DNA from 2 places in the Pseudoduganella aquatica genome. Region 1 is predicted to be linked to the other one. Evidence: predicted binding sites of a transcription regulator. Region 1 holds the regulator's gene; the other holds the start of a gene.
The links. Region 1 encodes sigma-54, which starts transcription at its own class of promoters, with help from an activator protein. Its sites were predicted from a motif close to TGGCANGNAANCTGCTTT; they were not measured.
Positions count from the first base shown of each region.

Region 2: the regulator sigma-54 is predicted to act here: its motif matches at 1,969-1,986, upstream of KT882_RS01000 (PEP-CTERM sorting domain-containing protein).

Region 1 is NZ_CP086370.1:1,002,132-1,006,535, reverse strand. Features, by position in the region: gene rapZ (RNase adapter RapZ) at 1-794, shown strand, start outside; gene KT882_RS04455 (enoyl-CoA hydratase/isomerase family protein) at 795-1,874, opposite strand; gene hpf (ribosome hibernation-promoting factor, HPF/YfiA family) at 1,970-2,326, opposite strand; gene KT882_RS04445 (RNA polymerase factor sigma-54) at 2,396-3,880, opposite strand; gene lptB (LPS export ABC transporter ATP-binding protein) at 3,896-4,404, opposite strand, start outside.
Region 2 is NZ_CP086370.1:250,428-254,831, forward strand. Features, by position in the region: gene KT882_RS00990 (nucleoside recognition domain-containing protein) at 1-202, shown strand, start outside; gene dacB (D-alanyl-D-alanine carboxypeptidase/D-alanyl-D-alanine endopeptidase) at 205-1,821, shown strand; gene KT882_RS01000 (PEP-CTERM sorting domain-containing protein) at 2,035-2,679, shown strand; gene KT882_RS01005 (hypothetical protein) at 2,702-3,280, opposite strand; gene KT882_RS01010 (PEP-CTERM sorting domain-containing protein) at 3,457-4,053, opposite strand; gene KT882_RS01015 (M15 family metallopeptidase) at 4,194-4,404, opposite strand, start outside.

The DNA.
Region 1 (4,404 bases):
CGGGCTATTATTGTGTGGACAATCTGCCGCCGGCGCTGCTGGCGCACCTGGTGCTGCAGCTGACCGACGAGGGCACGCAGGCGCTGGCCGTGGCGGTCGACGCGCGCAGCGCCGAGTCGCTGGCCAGCTTGCCGGACGCCGTGCAGGCCCTGCGCCAGCAGGGGCATGACGTCAAGATCATGTATCTCACGGCGAACACGCATTCGCTGGTGGCGCGCTTCTCGGAAACGCGCCGCAGCCATCCCCTGTCGCATGAATTGAAGCCGGGCCAGAATCCGGCCGCGCGCCGCACGCTGATCGAATGCATCTCGGAAGAGCGCGAGCGGCTGTCGGCCATCGAGCAGCTGGGGCATGTGATCGACACCTCGGAACTGAGCGCCAACAAGCTGCGCGCCTGGATCAAAGACCTGGTGCAAAGCGAGAACGCGCCGCTGACGCTGTTCTTCGAGTCCTTTGCTTTCAAGGTTGGCGTGCCGCTGGATGCGGACTTCGTGTTCGATGTGCGGGCGATTCCGAATCCTTATTACGACCTGGCCCTGCGCCCGATGACGGGCCGCGACGCGCCGGTGATCGCCTTCCTGGACGCGCAGCCCAGCGCAGAGGAAATGTTCAAGGATATCCGCGACTTCGTCAGCAAGTGGCTGCCGTCGTTCAAGACCGACAACCGCAGCTATCTCACCGTGGCGGTGGGCTGCACGGGCGGGCAGCACCGCTCGGTGTATATGGCCGAGCGGCTGGCGCGGCATTTCCATCCGACTGAGCGCGTGGTGCTGCGCCACCGCGAGCAGTCGTGATCACAGGTGGCGCAGGGGATGCGCGTGCGCCGGCCACGGCGGCGCGAAGAATGCATCCACCATCTCCTGCGTGACGTCCTCCAGCGTGGCGGGCGACCATTTCGGCGCGTTGTCCTTGTCGATGACCAGCGCGCGCACGCCCTCCAGCACTTCTCCATGTTCGAAATTGCGGCGCACCAGGTTGCGTTCCATGCGCAGGCAGTCCGCCACGTCCATCCGCGCACCGCGGTTCAATAGCTCCAGCGTGACGCACATCATCAGCGGCGAACGGCTTTGCATGGCCTTCAGCGCCTTCTGCGCAAAGGCGCCCTCGTCGCCGGCCAGCGAGGCCATGATGGCCGCCACGCTGTCCGCCGCGAAGTGGCGCTCGATGGCGGCGCGCTCCGTTTCCAGCACGCCAGCGCCAGCACTGCCAGCAGCGCCTGCAAAGGCCGCTATCGCATCGCGCAGGCCTGCTCCGGGCGTGGCCTGCAGCAGCTCGCCCAGCGCGCTCCAGCGGGCCTCGGGCACGTAGTAGTCCGCCAGGCCCACGTAGAGCGCGTCGGCAGCGCCCACGGTCAGTCCGGTGAGGCCCAGGTAGCGCCCCAGGCTGCCCGGCGCGTGCGACAGGAAATGGCTGCCGCCCACGTCCGGGAACAGGCCGATGTTCACTTCCGGCATGGCCATCTTGGTACGGTCCGTCACGATGCGCACGCCGCAGCCGGGGCCGCCCTGCGAGATGCCCATGCCGCCGCCCATCACCACGCCGTCCATTAATGCGATATACGGTTTAGGGTAATAGTGGATCAGGTGGTTGAGGGCATATTCCTCGGTGAAGAAGTCCTCCAGCAGCGCGCTGCCTCCCTGCGGCGTGGCGTTCCCCACTTCATGGAAGAAGCGGATGTCGCCGCCGGCGCAAAAGGCCTTCTCGCTGCTGCTGCGGATGACGACGGCGGCCACGGCGCTGTCGTCGCGCCAGGCCAGCAGGGCGGCGGTCAGCGCGCGCACCATGTCGAGGGAGAGGGAGTTGAGCGCCTTGGGGCGGTCGAGGGTGATGATGCCGGCGCCGTTGGCAACCTGGGTGATGACGTGCTCGCTCATGGCTGATTGTCTCTATGATTGTTAGACAGCCATTTTAGCGCGGGCGCAAAAAAGGGCGCCAGATGCGCCCTTTGTTGGGAGTGCCGGTGACCGTCTTATGCGGTGGCGGCTGGCTCGTAGGTGTCCGGGAGATGCTTGATGGCGTCGTGGCCATGCTCCTGCACTTTGGCCTTGTACTTCATGACTTGGCGGTCCAGTTTGTCGATCAGCGTATCGATGGCAGCATACAGGTCTTGCGACAGGCTTTCCACGTACACAGTCTTGCCGGACATGCGCAGGTTGATCTCGGCTTTTTGCCTTTTGTCTTTCTCGGTGAGGTTATCTACAGTCAGGATGACAGCAATATCAATAACTTGATCGAAATGGCGCTTTACCCGTTCCAGCTTGTTCTGCACGTATTCACGGATGGCGGGGGTCACTTCGAGATGATGTCCACTGATGGTGAGATTCATACACACTCCTAAAGATAAGGGCTCATGCGCTATCGAATGTTATTTGAGCGCAGGGGAACCCAAGTAAAACTACAAAGCTTTACGCAGACTTACCGGAGGGATTTTCAAGGCTTCGCGATATTTGGCAACAGTCCGTCGCGCAATTACCATGCCCTGTTCTCCCAGCATGTCCGCAATCTTACTGTCGGATAAAGGATTTTTCGGGTCTTCTGCTCCTGTCAGTTGCACTATCAGCGCCCGTATCGCCGTCGAGGATGCTTCTCCTCCTGCTTCGGTGGCGACGTGGCTGCCAAAGAAATATTTCAACTCAAACATCCCATGCGGAGTCAGCATGTATTTCTGAGTTGTTACCCGAGAAATAGTGCTCTCGTGTAGTCCCAGTGTATCAGCAATTTCACGCAACACAAGGGGTCTCATGGCAACCGCGCCATGGCTGAAAAAGTTCTTTTGTCTTTCTACTATCGCTTGCGCCACGCGCAGTATCGTGTCGAAACGCTGGCGCATATTCTTGATCAGCCACTTGGCTTCCTGCAGCTGCGCGCCCATGGCCGACTCGCCTTTTCCCTGCTTGAGCATGTTGGCGTACAGCGCGTTCACGCGCAGGCGCGGCATCACGTCGTTGTTCAAGGAGACCTGCCAGCCATTGCGCGCCTTCTTCACGATCACGTCCGGCACCACGTAGTCGGACACGTCGGAAGCGAACTCGGCGCCCGGGTGCGGGTTGCACTGGCGGATCACCGCTTGCGCTTCGCGCAGGTCCTCGTCGTCGCAATCGAGGGCTTTTTTCAGCTTGTTGAATTCGCGCTGCGCGAACCAGGCCAGGTGCTTTTCCACGATGCAGATGGCCATGCGTCGCGTGACCAGCGGCACGCCGGGCATGCGCTTGATCTGCAGCGCCAGGCACTCGGAGGCGCTGCGCGCGCCCACGCCGATGGGGTCGAAACTTTGCAGCAGGGTCAGCGCCGTTTGCAGCTCCTCCAGCTCCACGTCCGCCTCTTCCGGCAGGCGCGCATGGATCTCTTCCAGCGGCTCTTCCAGGTAGCCGTTCTCGTCCAGCGCGTCGATGATCAGCTCCATCAGCACGCGGTCGCGCGGCTGCTGCACGGTCACGCGCATCTGCTCCATCAGGTGCTCGCGCAAGGTGCAGTGGCTCGCTTCGAGCTGCGGGCGCGAGTCCTCGTCGTCCGGCGCCTTGCTGCGGCCGGCGTCGCTCCAGTCGGTGTCGGCCTCGGCGCCGCTGGCGCTGTCGCCACCGGCGCCGTCGAAGGGGTCGCCCTCGCCGGCCGGCGCGCTGTCCTGCGCCGGCGCGCCCACGTCGGCCGGCGACGCGTCGGCGCCGTCGGACTGGGTCTGGTTGATGGCGCCGTCGCCGAGCAGGCGCAGCGAGCGGTCCAGCGGATCATCCAGGCGCTCCAGCAGCGGGTTCTCGCCCAGCAGCTGTTCCAGTTCCTGGTGCAGCTCCAGCGTGGACAGCTGCAGCAATCGGATCGACTGCTGCAGTTGCGGCGTCAGCGCCAGGTGCTGAGAGGTGCGGAGTTGCAGTGACTGTTTCATGGGCTGGTTCAGGAATTACATGCGGAAGTGTTCGCCCAGGTAGACGCGCCGCACCGATTCATCGGCGATGATGTCGTCCGGACGGCCGGACGCCAGCACGCTGCCCTGGTTAATGATGTAGGCGCGGTCGCAAATGCCCAGCGTCTCGCGCACGTTATGGTCGGTGATCAGCACGCCGATGCCGCGCTCCTTGAGGAAGCGCACGATGCGCTGGATCTCGATCACGGCGATCGGATCGACGCCCGCGAATGGCTCGTCCAGCAGCACGAAGCGCGGGTTGGTGGCCAGCGCGCGCGCAATCTCCACCCGGCGGCGCTCGCCGCCCGACAGCGACAGCGCGGCGTTCTCGCGCAGCTTCTCGATCTGCAGGTCGGCCAGCAGGCGGTCCAGGCGCTCATTGATCTCCTGCTTGGTCAGCGCCTTGCCGTTGACCTTCTGGATCTCCAGCACGGCGCGGATATTCTCCTCCACCGTCAGCTTGCGGAACACCGAAGCCTCCTGCGGCAGGTAGGACAGGCCCAGGG
Region 2 (4,404 bases), 750 kb from region 1:
CTACGGCGTGGACTCCTTCGTCGGCCGCCTGGCCTGCGTGTTCCAGGGCTCGGCCGACACCACCTTCTACATCGTGGCGCTGTACTTCGGCTCGGTTGGCATCCGCAAGACGCGCTATGCTATTTCCTGCGGCCTGATTGCCGACCTGGCCGGTGTGCTCACCGCCATCGGCGTGTCTTACGTATTCTTCCATCAAGGATAATTATGTTACGTCGCCTGATCCTGGTTTCCCTGCTGGCCGCCGCCGGCGCTGTCCACGCCCAGCTGCCGGAGCCGGTGGCGCGCGCGCTGCAGGCGGCCGGCATTCCCGAGAGCGCGATGGGCGCCATTGTGCTGCGCGGCGGCACGCCGCTGGTGTCGCACAACCCGGACCGCCCCATGCAGCCGGCCTCCACCATGAAGCTGGTCACCACCATGGTGGGCCTGGACCAGCTGGGGCCGGTGTTCAAGGCGCGCACCGAACTGCGCAGCAGCGCGGAGGTGGTGAACGGCGTGCTGCAAGGCGACCTCTATTTGCGCGGCGGCGCCGACCCGGATTTCAACGAGGACGTGCTGGTGCACATGCTGGAGAAGCTGCGCACCCAGGGCATCCGCAAGATCCGGGGTGACCTGGTGCTGGACCGCCAGCTGTTCCAGCCGGCCCGCACGGACCTGGGCGTGGCGCCGTTCGACGAATCGCCCGAGGCCTACTACAACATCATCCCGGACGCGCTGCTGCTGAACATGAATCTGCTGCGCGTGGACATGACGTCCACCGGCGGCAAGCTCAAGCTGGGCATGCTGCCGCAGCTCGAACGCGTCACGATTGAATCGGACATGACGCTGATCGACGCCGACTGCGCCAAGTGGGAGGACGGCTGGAAGCTGCCGGATACCACGCGCAAGGGCGGCAAGCTCACTGTGCGCCTGCACGGCACCTTCCCGAAAAATTGCAGCAAGACCACCGTGATCAACGTGCTCGAGCGCAACGACTACACCGAGCGCCTGTTCCGCAGCACCTGGGCGCGCCTGGGCGGCACCTTCACCGGCACCGCGCGCGAAGCTGCGGCCGGCGCATCGGCTAGCGCACCGCAAGCCGCCACCCGCCTGCTGGCCGAGCATGTCTCGCGTCCGCTGGCCGAAGTGCTGCGCGACATCAACAAGCCGTCCGACAACGGCCTGGCGCGCACGCTGTTCCTCACCCTGGGCGCGCTGGAGCCGGACCCGGTGCTGGGCAGCCGTCCTATTCCCGCGCTGCGCCTGTCCAGCACGCCTGTCGCCAGCCCCGCCGTGCTGCCGGGCGAATCGCTGAGCAGCGACGCCGTTGCGCCGCCGCCCGCCGATGCGGCTTCGGTCCGCAGCGCCATGGTCCCCGGCGGCGGCGATGCAGCCACCTCTGCCGCAACCGCCAACCCGACGGCAACCCGTGCCGAACAGATCATCCGCGCCTGGATGCAGCGCCACGGCATAGACGACACCGGCCTGGTGCTGGAAAACGGTTCCGGCCTGTCGCGCAGCGAGCGCGTGCGCCCGGCGCAAATGGCCGGCCTGCTGCAGGCGGCGCAAAAGAGTTTATGGATGCCTGAGTTCCTGACCAGCCTGCCGATCGCGGCGGTGGACGGCACCATGAAGCGCCGCCTGAAAGACAGCCCCGCCGCCGCGCGCGCGCGCGTGAAAACCGGCACGTTGAAGAACGTGGTCGCCATCGCCGGCTATGTGCCGGACGCAAATGGCGAACTGTGCATTGTGGTGGCCATGATCAACGACGACCGCACCGGCAACGGCAACGGCCGCAAGGCCATCGACGCGCTGCTGGACTGGGTGGCCAGCAACGGAAAATAGACCGGGCTGGATCTCACAAAACGCCAGGCTGCGGCTTGGCGTTTTTGTTTACGGAGGTGTCGGAAAATTTTACAGTGCCTGTATTTTGGCAACTAAAATTGCCACATAAAAACTATAAGTCCTTGATCTGCCAGTCTTAAAAATTTCTGGCACTAAATTTGCTTAAGATTCCATAAGAAATCTTATATTACAATTTAGCAACTTTAGGCAATAATGAAAATCATTCTGAACACCCTGGCTGCCACGCTCCTTTTCGCAAGCGCATCGTCCGAAGCGGCCGTTATCGCCTACACCAATCAAGCGGCTTGGCTGGCCGCCGCCGGTACGGCCACCACGTCGCAGAATTTCAATGGCCTCACGGGCGCCAATGTCCTCAATGGCGTCAACCTCGGCGGCGGTATGTCCGTGAAAGCATCAGCCACAAGCTGGAACATCACCGGCACCCAGGCGGCAACGACACCTTGCAGTGTCGACACCACTGCCAGCTTGTGCGGCAATAACAACAGTGTGCTGACATTCACTTTCGCCGATGCCATCTCGTCGTTCGGTGCGATGTTTTCGTCCATGAACGACGATATGCAGCGCACGCAATTTGAGTTGTTCAATGGCGCCACCTTGATCGCCACGTTGACGCCCCCCATCGTGAGTGGCCAGATCGATCAATTCTATGGCTTCGTCGCCGGCGCAGGACAATCCATCACCTCCCTGCGCACGAAATACGTCGCTAGCGACGCTTTTGCGATCGACAACGTCGCCATCGTCAGCGCCGCGAAGGTTCCGGAGCCAGGCAATCTGGCACTGATGGGACTGGGCCTGCTCGGCTTGGTCTTCGCACGCCGCCGCGCCGCCAAGCGCTAACAACGCCAGCAACAACCCGGGCTCATGGCCCGGGGTGGGTATTGTCGGGCAGGGATGGAATCGCTCGCAGGAATTCATAGATCGCGGCCAGGTCGCGGTCGGTCTTCTTGCCGAACACGGGCCAGGGCATGACTTGAACGATGGTGCCGGGCGGATCTTTCGGATTGTGGCCCGTCCGCATCATCTGGATAAACTCGCTCCGCGTCAGTCCCGCCGGTTTGCCGGCGTGGTCCGGGGTGATGTTTGCGGCCGTAATGGTGGGGCCGAAGGTCCGCCCGCCTGACAGGTATTCCTCCGCATTAATCCTCTCCGGCTCGCCCTTGAACGGGTCGCTGCCCGGCGAGTAGGTCGGATGGCTGTGGCAGTCGATACAGCCGCTGGTATTGACGATGTAACTGCCCAGCCCGACCAGCGCGCGATTCTTGCCCATCAAATTCAGCTTCACGCCCGGCGGGACAATGTCAAAGCCGCGCTTCACCTGGCTTTCGTCCTCGTCGTCGTGCTCCCTGTACCTGTCCGACGCCGACACCGACAAGGCCGTCGCCGCGATGAACGCAACGGCCAAGCCGGAACGACGGTCCAATCCGAATAGTTTTTTCATCTTTACGCCCCCCATCACGAGATTTCGATAGCGAGCCGCGCAGGCCGGTCCATGGCGGCTGCCATTCTAGAAGTCTAATCGGCGCGCAGGGACTTGGCGCTTCGTCGGACCATGGTTTGATCCTGATCAAATGGGAGTGGCGCTGGCGCGCAGCGGCACACAGGCCGCTGCGCAATTCAGGCCTTGCGGCGGCGGCGGGCCACCACGGCACCCACCATGCCCAGGCCCATCAGGGCCAGCGAGGCCGGTTCGGGAACAGCATTCACGGAAACGTTGTCCACCATCGAGTCCACGCCGCCGCTGGCATTGGTGCCGATATCCCAGAAGCGCAGCGTAGCCTGGTTGCCGTCGCCGAAGAAGACGTAGCTGTAGTACGCCAGCGCGCCGGCGGCATCGTCGGTCACCTGCTTGCTCACCTTCAGGGTGCCGTCGCTGCCCAGGATGCCCACGTTCAGGCTTTGCGTGCCGCCGCCCGTTACGCCGTAGTCGAATTCCCACACATAGCGCTTTCCGGCCACGGTGGCGAAGGTTTGCGACAAAATGCCGTTCGGCGTGCTGTCGCCAGCGTTGAAGGAGGCCATGTAGTGGCCGTTGGCCGTGCTGCCTGCGCCGAAGTAGACGCCGTTGCTCAGATAGCCGGTAACGGTGACGTTGCCGGACTTGCTCCAGCCTGCCAGGCTGCCGTTTTCAAAAGTGCCGTTGGTGATCAGGTTGGCGTTGGCGCTGCCGGCGGCCAGCAGGGCAGCCGCGGCGATAAAGGATTTCAGCTTCATAAGTTGCTCGTAATTAAAATAGAATTACGTAAAGCAACAAGCATGCCATAGCAGTAACATTTATTGTGAATCAATAACTTACAGCTATATCCCACCCGTGCGGGCAGCAAACTGTAAAATTTTCCGACAGAAGGGCGCGCTTAGAGCATACGGGTAAAGCTGGCGCGCACCTGGACGCGGTCGCCGCAGTCGAAGTGCCACCATTCGCTGTTGATGCCGACGAAGCCGGCCTGGAACATGGCGCCGCGCAGCAGCTCGCGGTTGGCGATCTGCCCGGCGTTGAGCGCGCCGCTTGCCAGCATGGCGGGCTCCAGCGCGGGGTGGGACAGCTCGGTCAGGTCGTCGAAGCCG